Regions from separate parts of the Mycobacterium sp. MS1601 genome, predicted to be linked through region 2. Evidence: riboswitches for the same ligand, from Rfam matches in the RefSeq annotation. Region 2 holds a riboswitch; the other holds the start of a gene.

Region 1 (5,537 bases), 1.0 Mb from region 2:
GCACGCCCGCCTTTCGATCTGTCGATGCTGAAGTCACGAGAAATCCTCCGCCCGTGCACAATTGCGCGCCGCGCCCCGCTGCGCCGGTCGTCACAATCGATTGCAAACCTAGCTAAGCAATCCGGCCGTATCCATGTCAACGATTTCTGCGAACTTCCTGTGATGAGAATCACGAGCGGCCTATTGTTCCAGCTAGAAGCGGCACTTTCCCGTCGTTTAGCTGCTCAACGAGGAGCCTCCATGCCAGAGCAACCCGTGCAATCGAGTGCAACAAGGCACAGGCAATCTGTTGTCGGTCCGCCGCGGCGACACGTGTTCTGCGACGCGGCTCTCTAAGCTGACATCCGTGTCGACCCCGACCTTGCGTGACGTGGCTGTGGCGGCGGGTGTGCATGCCGCCACAGCATCCCGGGCACTGAACCCGGCCACGCGCGGTCTGGTCAACAACGAGACGGCGCGCCGGGTGATCCGGGCAGCCGAGTCGTTGGGCTACCGACCCAACCCCATCGCCCGCGGCCTCAAGACGGCCAAGTCGGGCACCATCGGGGTTCTCATCCCTGATCTCACCAATCCGCTGTTCCCGCCGATCCTGCGCGGCATCGAGCGCACCCTCGAGGCGGCGGGCTACAGCGCACTCGTCGTCAACACCGACAACGACCAGGCACGCGAACAAGGTTTGGTCGACTCTCTGCTGTCGCGGCAGGTGGAGGGCTTGATCGTCGCGACGGCCCGGATCGAACACCCCCTGCTGATCCAGCTGCACCAGCAGGGCGTCGTGATGGTGATGGTCAACCGCCGCCCCGATGGGGTCGACGCCCCTGCGGTGGCACCCGACGACCCGGCCGGGGTGTATCTGGCGGTGCAGCACCTGACCGCGCTGGGCCATCGCCGGATCGCACACCTGGGCGGGCCCGAGACCACGTCGACGGGTGTGGCACGTGCCCGCGCCTTCCGGGCCGCCATCCGTGACCACGGCGCCGACGAGGACCCTGCCCTGACCGCCACGTGTGCGAGTTGGAGCGAGGAGGCCGGCGCCGAGACCTTGCGCGGGCTGCTCGACGCGGGCACCGATTTCACCGCCATCGTCGCGGGCAACGACCTGATCGCCCTTGGCTGCTACGACGTGTTCGCCGAGCGCGGCATCTGCTGTCCCGACCAGATCAGTGTCGTCGGCTTCAACGACATGCCATTCCTGGACAAGCTGCGGCCCCCGCTGACCACCATCGGAATTCCCAACCAGGACATCGGCGCCGAGGCGGCACGCATGCTGCTCGAACTGCTCGCCCAACCACACCGCCCGCCGCTGTCCGTACAGTTCCCGCTGAAACTCGTGGTGCGCGGGTCGACGGCGCCACCGCCGTCACATCAGGCGGCGTTGTCGGCGCCAGGGGCGTCGGCGTAGCGGCCCGGCGACATCCACGAAGCGATAGCACCCAGCACCATCATCACCGCGGCCGCCGAGAACACCACCACCAGGCCGGTGTGGAACGGTTCGGTGATGAGCTCGGGGAAGAATGTCTTACCCGTCAGCACATCGGCATTCACTCCCGGCTGCTGCAGCGCATGTGACGGCTCGAGCAGTTCGGCAATCGGGTTGTAACCCAGGAATGCCGCGAACAGACTGCCCACCGGCGGCAGGCCGGCCACGTCCTGGGCGACGTCGGCAGACACTCCCTGAGCCTGCAATCCGGTGCTGAGCGCCGACGGCAGTGTGTTGGCCAGACCGACGATCATCAGCGAGAAGAAGATGCCGATCGACAGAGACGAGCCGGCGTTGAAGAACGTGGCGCGCACACCGGAGGCCGAACCACGCTGCGATGCGGGCACACTCGACATGATGGCCGCGGTGTTGGGCGCGGTGAAGATGCCGCCGCCCAGCCCGTTGAGGAACACGATCAGAGCGAACAGCCAGTAGTCGAAGTTCACCGGGATGAGCAGCAGGGCAACAAATGTCACTGCCATGAGGACCATGCCGCCGACGGTGAACGGTCGCGCACCAAAGCGGTCCGACAGCGATCCGGCGATGGGGCCGGCCACCAGGAAGCCGACCGTGATCGGCAGCAGATAGATACCCGCCCACAACGGCGTCGATTCAAAGCTGTACCCGTGCAAAGGAAGCCAGATGCCCTGCAGCCAGATGATGAGCATGAACTGCAGTCCGCCGCGGCCCACCGAAGACAGCAGTCCGGCCAAGTTGCCCATCCCGAACGAGGCCGACCGGAACAGTCGCATATCGACCATCGGTGCGGCGACCTTGAGCTCGACGACGCAGAACACCACCAACAGCGCCAGGCCCAGCGCGATGGAACCGAGCACCATCGGATTGGTCCACCCGGTGCTGGAGTCACCGTAGGGCTGGATGCCGTAGGTGATGCCCAGCAGCAGGACGGTCAGCCCGATGCCGAAGGTCAACGTGCCCGCCCAGTCCAGCTTGCCGGGAGTGCGGGAGCCGAGTTCCTTGAGTGAACGCAGACTCCAGACGGTGCCGGCCAGACCGATCGGCACTCCTACCCAGAAGATCGCCTGCCAGTGCCATTCGGACAGGAAGCCGCCGATCAGCAGGCCCAGGAACGAGCCGGCCACCGCCGAGACCATGTTGACGCCCAGCGCCATCCCCCGCTGGTTGGCGGGAAAGGCGTCGGTCAGGATGGCCGACGAGGACGACATCAGCATGGCACCACCGACACCCTGGACCACGCGCCAGGCGATCAGCCACACCGCCCCGCCGCCCATCTGGAAGGGGTCGAAGGACAGCGCGACGGCGGCCACGGTGAACACGACGAAGCCGAGGTTGTAGATGCGGACCCGACCCAGCATGTCCCCCAGCCGGCCGAACGGGACTACCAGCACGGCGGTGACCACCAAATATCCCATCAGCATCCACAGCAGGTAGCTGACGTTGCCGGGGGCCAGGGGGTTGAGCCCGATACCGCGGAAGATCGCCGGCAGGGAGATCAACACGATAGAGGCGTTGATGGTGGCCAACAGCGTGCCCAACGTGGTGTTGGACAAGACGATCCACTTGTAGCGGGGGTGGTCGTGATCCATCCGGATCCGGCGGCGCGCGGTGTCGTTGAGGCTGGTGTCAGTCGTGAGCTCGGCAGTCATCTTCTTCGTTTCGTATCTGAGTCGGCCAGCAGCCCACCACGGTGTGCGCCACAACTTGTATATGTTAGCTATGTAAATCATCGGGGCGCAATTCCTATTCCCGACGCCTGCGCTAAGTTGGGCATCGGAACCCACACGAGCACCACGCGGGAGTGCACACCAAGTGCGCTGAGAGGACGGCTGGGGCCGTCGACCGTACGAACCTGACCGGGTAATACCGGCGTAGGGAGTGAAGTGAACTTTTTGCCGTTGCCCCTGCCCGGGCACACCCCGCACCGCGTCATGACCATCGCCGGCTCCGACTCCGGTGGCGGCGCGGGCATCCAGGCCGACATGCGCACCTTCGCGATGCTGGGACTGCACGGGTGCGTGACCGTCGTTGCGGTCACCGTGCAGAACTCCCTGGGCGTCAAGGGTTTTCACGAGATACCGCTGGACATCATCGCCGGGCAGATGAGTGCGGTGGCCTCCGACATCGGAATCCAGGCGGCCAAGACGGGGATGCTGGCGTCCGCGGAGATCATCGGCTGCGTGGCCGAGACCTGGCAGGCCGAATGCGCAGGCACTCCCCTGGTGGTCGACCCGGTGTGCGCATCGATGCACGGCGATCCGCTGCTGCACCCCAGCGCACTGTCGGCCCTGCGCACCGAACTGTTCCCGCTGGCCACCCTGGTGACCCCCAACCTCGACGAGGTGCGCCTGCTGGTCGACATCGAGGTGGTCGACGAGGCGACCCAGAAAGAGGCGGCCCGCGCGCTGCACGCACTCGGTCCGCAGTGGGCCCTGGTCAAAGGTGGGCATTTGCGGTCGTCGGACGCCAGCCCCGACCTGCTGTTCGACGGCACCGAATTCCACGAGTTCCACGCACCGCGGGTGGACACCGGCCACGACCACGGAGCCGGAGATACCCTGGCCGCGGCGACCACGTGCGCTCTGGCACATGGCTTTTCGGTGCCCGAGGCGGTGGATTTCGCGAAAACCTGGGTGACCGAATGCATTCGGACCGCCTATCCGCTGGGTCACGGCCACGGTCCGGTCAACGCACTGTTCCGGCTGCAGACATGAACCTCGACGTCATCGCCGGGGTGGCCCACGAGCCCCAGGGTGCCCCCACCGGCGTGGTTCTGCTGACCCACGGTGCCGGCGGCAGCCGAGAGGCTCCGCTGCTGGGCAGGATCTGCGACGAGTGGGCCCGGCGCGGCTGGCTGGCCATCCGCTACAACCTGCCCTACCGACGTCGTCGCCCGAAGGGGCCGCCGTCAGGGTCGGCGGCAGCTGATCAGGCAGGAATCCTCGAGGCCATCGACCTCGCCCACACCCTGACGGCTGGTCCGGTACTGGCCGGCGGGCATTCCTACGGTGGCCGGATGACGTCCATGGTCGCCGCCGAGGGTGCCGACTTGGCGGCACTCACCTTGTTCTCCTACCCCCTGCACCCACCGGGCAAGCCCGAGCGGGCCCGCACCGAGCACCTGCCACAGATCACCGTACCGACGGTCTTCACCCACGGAACTGCCGATCCGTTCGGCTCGATTGCGGAGCTGACGGTTGCGGCGGCGCTGCTGGGCGGCACTTCCGAGATCGTCGAGATCACCGGCGCACGCCACGATCTGGGCTCCAAGACACTCGACGTTCCCACGCTGGCCGTGGACGGCGCGTTACGGGTCAGCGGCCTCGGATAGCACCCTGCCGACGGTGAGTTCGAGCAGGGTGTCGACCAACTCGTCGGCATCGGCGGTACCAAACAGGGGTTGCTGATTCTTCTTTCTCGTGCGTAAATTCTCGTCATCGCCTTTCAAAAAAAAGAGGAGACAGCGGGATGCGCAGACGTGCTTTCCTGGCCGGCGGCGCCGGGGCAGTTGCTGTGGTGTCCGCGCAGTCACTGGCGGGCTGCAGCACGACAACCGAGGTGGCCACGGTCGAGGACACCGCGGCTTCCGACGAGGTGTCGCGGCTGAGGCAGCAGTATCTGCAGGAATTCGACGCGGAGTACGTCGACAACGTCATCGTCCCGTTCTTTCAGAACAGCGTGATCGAGGGCCAACGGCCGGTGCTGCCGATGATCGACGTGGCGCTGACCAAGGAGAACGCGCTGCCCTACGACATGTGGGGGCTGCTCAGCGATCAGTGGGGTCCTGCTCCAGAAGATGGGGTCACCGTCTTTTTGCAGGGCCTCGAGAAGCGCGGCCCTGACAATCTGCGTAAACGCATCTACATGTCGGCTGTCACGCCTGATCTCTACGCCGGCGCATACCAAGCGAAGGTGACGACGTTCTTCGACGGCCTGTTCAGCCCGTCCAACGCCGACAAACCACTGATGCAGACCTACCTGGACACCTTCTGGGATCTCTACTGGGATCTGCATCTCGGTGTCACCGGCGACGCCATTCCCGCTGAGGTCCGCGAGATCGGCGCCAGCTTCAATACCG
Region 2 (5,537 bases):
CCCCGCCGGAGAGCGTGTAAGGGCTGCGGTTCGCGACTCCGGTCAGGCGCAGTCGCTCCAACAGAGCATCAGCCCGCGTGACGATCTCCGCTTCGGGCATCTTCAGTGCCCGCGGCCCCAGCGAGATCTCGTCTCGCACAGTCGGCGCCAGGAACTGATGCTCGGGATCCTGGAACACACTGGTGATCCGAGTCAGCAACTCCTTGGACTTCCAGCGAATCGGGTTGCGACGTTGGGGTGTGGGCGCGAAGTCGGAAGCCGATTCAAGAGATCCGCCGCGCGCCGGCAGCAGGCCACCCAGTGTCAGGGCCAGCGTCGACTTCCCGGACCCGTTGGGCCCCGTCACCGCCAGCACCCGGCCCGCCGTGATCGACAGATCAAGTGTCAGCAGATCTGAGCGGTATCCCACCGTCAGATCGGTTGCCGTCAGCAATGGTTCGGCACCACCACGAATCCTGGACACCGCAGGCGCGGGCGCTCCCGGCACCCAGATCCCCGATTCCACGAGATGTGTGTGCTCCCGTTGGATGGTCTCCTCAGGGGAGCCGTCGGCGATCACCTCTCCCCCGGCGCCCAGAACGACCACCCGGTCCACCACCGGCAACCAGACCTCGGTGCGGTGCTCGACTACCACGACGGTGGCGCCGGTCAGTTCGGCCGCGGCCGTCACCGCGTCGCGAACCTCCAGGACTCCGGCGGGGTCGAGGTTGGCTGTCGGCTCGTCCAGAAGGATCAGGCCGGGCCGCATGGCCAGTACCCCAGCCAGGGCCAGGCGCTGTTTCTGTCCGCCGGAGAGTTGGGCGGTGTCATGCTGCAGCGGCAGATTCAGTCCGACCGAACTCAGAGCGATCTCGACGCGTGGCCAGATCTCGTCACGGGGAACGCCGAAGTTCTCCATCCCGAACGCCACATCGTCACCGACGCGGGACAGGATTACCTGAGAATCCGGGTCCTGCAGCACCATTCCGATGCGGGAGCGCTGCTGCGCGGGTGGTGCACCGTCCACCAACAGTGAGCCGGAAGCATGGCCTTCCTCAGCGCCGCCAAGCACACCAGCCAAACCGTGCAGCAGCGTCGATTTACCCGAGCCGGACGGGCCCAGCAGCAGTACCCGCTGGCCGGCCTCGATGGTCAGGTCCAGATCGCTGAGGGCCCAACGTTGTTGACCGGCGTGTTGCCAACCCCACTGTCGCGCTGTGACTTCGGCTCCGCCCGAAGCCTGCGTCACTGCGCGGCGACAGTCCGGCCGGAGGCAAATCGGCTGAGTGCGCCGGTTTTGGCGAGCCCGCGAACCACGAACCACGACAGCACACCGGCGATCAGCGCGCCAGACACCACCGCCGAAGCGGTGTAGATGGCCGAGAACGCCATCGTGGATCCGGGGTAGTAGATGATCAACTCGTTGACGGCCAGCGCGAAACCTGCACCGGCACCGGCCAACACGGCGATCGGCAGGTTCCAACGTTTGTACAGGAACACTGCGAACACCAGCTCAGCGGCAAGCCCTTGCACCAGTCCCGATTCGATGGTCATGACACCCCACTGGTTTCCGACCAGGGCGGAAACGGTGGCCGCGACCAGTTCGCCGTACAGTGCGGCGCCAGGTTTGCGGATCACCAGTGCGGTCAGCACGCCGGCGAACAGCCAGCCACCCCCGGCCAACCCTTGAAGCCCGGGAAGCACCGCACTCAGCGGTTCGAACACCGGGTTGTAGGCGACGTTCCAGAAGACGAACACCAGGCCGGAGGCGACGGCAAGCACGCTGGCCACCACGATGTCGACGACGCGCCACCGCAGCGGTGATGGGTGAGTGATCTGTTGGTCCATGAGGACTCCTTCATCTCCCTACGCCGGCATTACCCGGTCAGGTTCGTACGGTCGACGGCCGGCCAGCCGTCCTCTCAGCGCACTTCGGTGCACTCCCGTGTGGTTTTCCGTCCCCTAACGTAACCCAGGTCGGTTCATGCTCGCTACGCCGGGTCGATCCAGACCCGTCCGTCGGCGCCTTCGGTCACGATGAAGTCGGCCTGATCTCGCGGCTCGAAGCGAGCGATGAGGTCGTCTTCCTGGCGGGCCCAGCGGTCCCAGTGCGGCCGGAAGGTGTCCCCGTCACGCTGCAGTGCCCGATATTTGCGCATCTCGTCGTCCATCTCGATCCAGATGCCCACATCAGCCAGCTCGTGGTTGCCTGCGCAGAGCGCGCCGACACCTTCGACGATCAGACGGTCCGCATCAACGGCGTGCCACTCAGCGGGGCGATCAGCGACCCAGTCCCAGCGTCGCCAACGCGCCGGCCGATTCTGCGAGCGTGGGAGCAGGAGCTCGCCGTGCAGGTGGTCGACGGCCGCGGCCAATCCGTCCCAACCTGGGTAGATATCCTCGAGTCGCACGACGGCGCTGCCGGTCCAACGTCTTTGCAAGCTGTCTGCCAGCGTCGTCTTGCCTGCCCCAGAACGCCCGTCGACCAGCACTGTCGTCGCGCCGGCCGTCTCCAGCAACAGCGCGAGGTCGTCGAGTGTCAATGCGTTCCAACGATCGAAGTGGAGGTTGGCGCCAGATGCTACTCAGTGCTGGCTGCCGCTACCAGTCAAGAGCTGGTATTCCCGCTCCCACACGGCATATCGCCGCCGGGTGAGCCGCGCATGCTGCACGGCCAACAGACCACCCACCACCGTCGCCGTGGCCGCCCACACCGTGAGTGCCGCGAGCACGGCGGTGACGGATGGAAGCAGCGAACCTTCGGGGGCCTGGGTTCTGGCGCCGCTGCGATCCACCCAGATCGGCAGCGATTCTCCTGCTTTGCGCGATTCCCGCGACACCACCACATCGGAGCGGGTGCGCCCGTCTACTGTCCACCGCACTCGGGTTACAGCACCCCACGAGTACATGTCCCGCAGATGCACACTGTCCTCGACAACCTCGGCGTCAACCTGGTGGCGGGTGGCTACGGCCTCGGCCAGGTACCGGGTCTGCGTCTCATGTACCGCAGTGCCCACCGCGCAGGCAACGGGGATGAACAACACCAGCACGAGCGCCGCCAGTACTCTGCATGTGGCCTCGATCCGGTCGCTGCGGCGTACCAGTTGATTGTGTCCGAGGGCGCGCACCAACCAGATGCTCTTGACGTTGAGATCGACGGTGTCCATGGCTGCGCCTCCGCGATGAGCTACTTCCATAGTGAACCCGGATGCAGCGCACCGCCAGGGGAAAATGTCGCGCGTGCCGCTGCGGCCGTCGGCCGAAAGCCATTGCCCTGTCTGGTGATGCGCCAGGCGATTCGCGCTGTCGGAGCTGCTGGTTTATCACCGCTGTGCGCCTTCGGTTAGATCACCCCGGCGCCGGAGCATCAGTGCCGGCGGGAGCCACAACTGCCCTACGTCGAGCGCGCCCGACATTGGCGAGGACACGGTCGATGAGTGCCTCGTAGGCCGATCCGTCGTCGAGCAACGCGCGCGGACCCATCCGGGCCAGGAACACCTCGACACGCCGCTCGATCGGCCAGCCGGCGTACGCGGGACCGATGTAGTCGGATTCGAGGAACCTCCAGGCAGCGGCCTCGAGACAACCTGGCATACCGATGGTTCGTGCACTGACCGTCATCGAGCATCCTTTCCAACGTCAGACACCATCTTTGGATCACGGCTCCGCCAGGACTAGAGAAGAAAGTCCCCATCACGCTGAATCGCTCGATCAGCCAGACGAATTCATCTGGTGGAGCCGCGTCGGCGCCCGCCCCGACCAGCCCGCGGTAGGGCCACTGGTCAACTCCGTGCTCACTTCAATGGTGTTGTGATGGAGTACTTGTCACTTCAGAATGCCGGTCTCTTCGAAGCCGGGAACGTCGACCGTGACATCAGCTCAACGGCCGTCCCGCACCGCACTGCGCGCCGATGTTCGGATATCACTACGCCACGATGTGGTGAAGAACTGCGCCGCTGGGCTTGTTGATCGCGGCAGCTCGCGCAGCCCATGAGCACGACCCGGCTGAGCGTCGGCGCGTCAGCTTTCCTCTGCGTCGAACATTTGTTCTAATGACGGCTGCTCATCGATCCGGCATCTACCGGCAGTTTAGAGAAGGAGTCCGCTGTGACCATCACCGTCGACAATCCGGCCACCGCAGTCGCACCTGCCCAGCCCGAGAACACCTCGCCGACGGTGGACACATCTGTCGCCGAGGAGAAACCCAAGAAGCGGGCCACCCGCAAGACCAAGACACTGGAGCTCACCCTCACCGTCACCGGTACCGCCGACGGTGAGTGGCACGCCGACCTCAAGCAGGGCAGTACCTATCTCGCCAGGAACATCGCCGTCGCCGCGGCCGCCGTCTCCCGCGCTGCCAAGGAACTGCACGAGGATCTATCCACCCCTATCGACGAGATCATCGACGAGGCCCGGTCACAGCAGGCCGCCAAGGTTGCTGCGCTGGAGGCCGAACTTGCCGCCGCCAAACAGGCGCTGGCCCACCTGGACTGAGAGGCAAAATCCGATTCGCACCAACTGGCGACGATCAATTCGGCGGCATACCAGAACAAGTCGCGCAAGGTCACCCCACTGCCACCTACTGGCCGTCTCATGGGTCAGTTCGACAACGCGCATACATCGGGCGGCCGGCCGCCGCGCGGAGGTAGTCGATCGGTGCCATCTTTGAGAGTTCGATAGTTCGGCCAGATGCTTGGCCTACCCCACTCTCCAGCGATGATTAGCTCGGAGTTCTGACTTGCGCGCCACCAGTCCGAAGTCACCCGGAAGTCCAGTGGCGAGTAGGTTCCGTCGCCACAGCAGTACCACTAGCAACTTCTTCACCAACGTCAATTATTTGTTCTCAAATCGTTGCCAAACTCGTTGCACAGGTTTATATTCCCAGATGGGGAGGCGAATCAGTGAAACGAAACTTAGCTATCGCTGTGGCAATCTTGAGTGGTGCGGGTACTTTTTGCAGTCCGCCTGCAAACGCAGATGTGCAGCCGGGCTGTGAAAGCGTCCCCTGGGGTTTCCTCGGCACCCAAACTCGCAGCATCTGCGACGGACCGATGCAACCAGATGGCAGCTGGGTGCGTTTCCGCATGGTCTGGATACCTGCACATCAGGTGCCGGTCAGCACGAGCTGCGGCAGTTACAGCTGTTCCACCCGCGGCGGATACTGGCAGGACGAGCAGATTTTCGAGAAGGTGAAATACCCGGTTACACCCACGACCGTGGTTCCAGGCGAGCCCGGATGGCTACCACCCATCTACACCGATGCGAACGGGTTCACGCCGATAAATTTCAATTAGAACCCCTCGGCACAAGCTCCGATACGCCGTCATCCAGGTAGTGCGTTGTAGGGCGGGCGGGGCTCGAACCCGCGACCAAGGGATTATGAGTCCCCGGCTCTAACCAACTGAGCTACCGCCCCCAAGCGCGTATGCGCGGCCGCTATCTTCGCATGCGACCGCGCACGCGCGCCAAAGCACTCAGGACGAGATCGACGTCGAAGGCTTCCACGCCAGCGCACCGACCACCAACCCGAGGAACGGGATGGCCGCCAGCACCGCGCT

What was found. Region 2 has a riboswitch for thiamine pyrophosphate ahead of BVC93_RS21885 (ECF transporter S component). Riboswitches for the same ligand answer to the same signal wherever they lie in the genome.
Region 1: linked by a shared signal. The riboswitch ahead of thiD (bifunctional hydroxymethylpyrimidine kinase/phosphomethylpyrimidine kinase) and the one ahead of BVC93_RS21885 (ECF transporter S component) in region 2 are both predicted to bind thiamine pyrophosphate.

Annotation. Positions count from the first base shown of each region.
Region 1 is NZ_CP019420.1:3,503,937-3,509,473, reverse strand. It holds gene BVC93_RS17075 (ABC transporter substrate-binding protein) at 1-37, opposite strand, end outside; gene BVC93_RS17070 (LacI family DNA-binding transcriptional regulator) at 347-1,402, shown strand; gene BVC93_RS17065 (MFS transporter) at 1,366-3,108, opposite strand; TPP riboswitch at 3,245-3,354, shown strand; gene thiD (bifunctional hydroxymethylpyrimidine kinase/phosphomethylpyrimidine kinase) at 3,343-4,173, shown strand; gene BVC93_RS17055 (alpha/beta hydrolase family protein) at 4,170-4,790, shown strand; gene BVC93_RS17050 (hypothetical protein) at 4,928-5,537, shown strand, end outside.
Region 2 is NZ_CP019420.1:4,524,636-4,530,172, reverse strand. It holds gene BVC93_RS21890 (ABC transporter ATP-binding protein) at 1-1,228, opposite strand, end outside; gene BVC93_RS21885 (ECF transporter S component) at 1,225-1,827, opposite strand; TPP riboswitch at 1,826-1,936, opposite strand; gene BVC93_RS21880 (hypothetical protein) at 1,971-2,522, opposite strand; gene BVC93_RS21875 (Rv1733c family protein) at 2,565-3,146, opposite strand; gene BVC93_RS21870 (hypothetical protein) at 3,328-3,600, opposite strand; gene BVC93_RS21865 (DUF6319 family protein) at 4,156-4,473, shown strand; gene BVC93_RS33810 (CDGP domain-containing protein) at 4,905-5,273, shown strand; tRNA gene BVC93_RS21855 (tRNA-Ile) at 5,322-5,395, opposite strand; gene BVC93_RS21850 (APC family permease) at 5,454-5,537, opposite strand, start outside.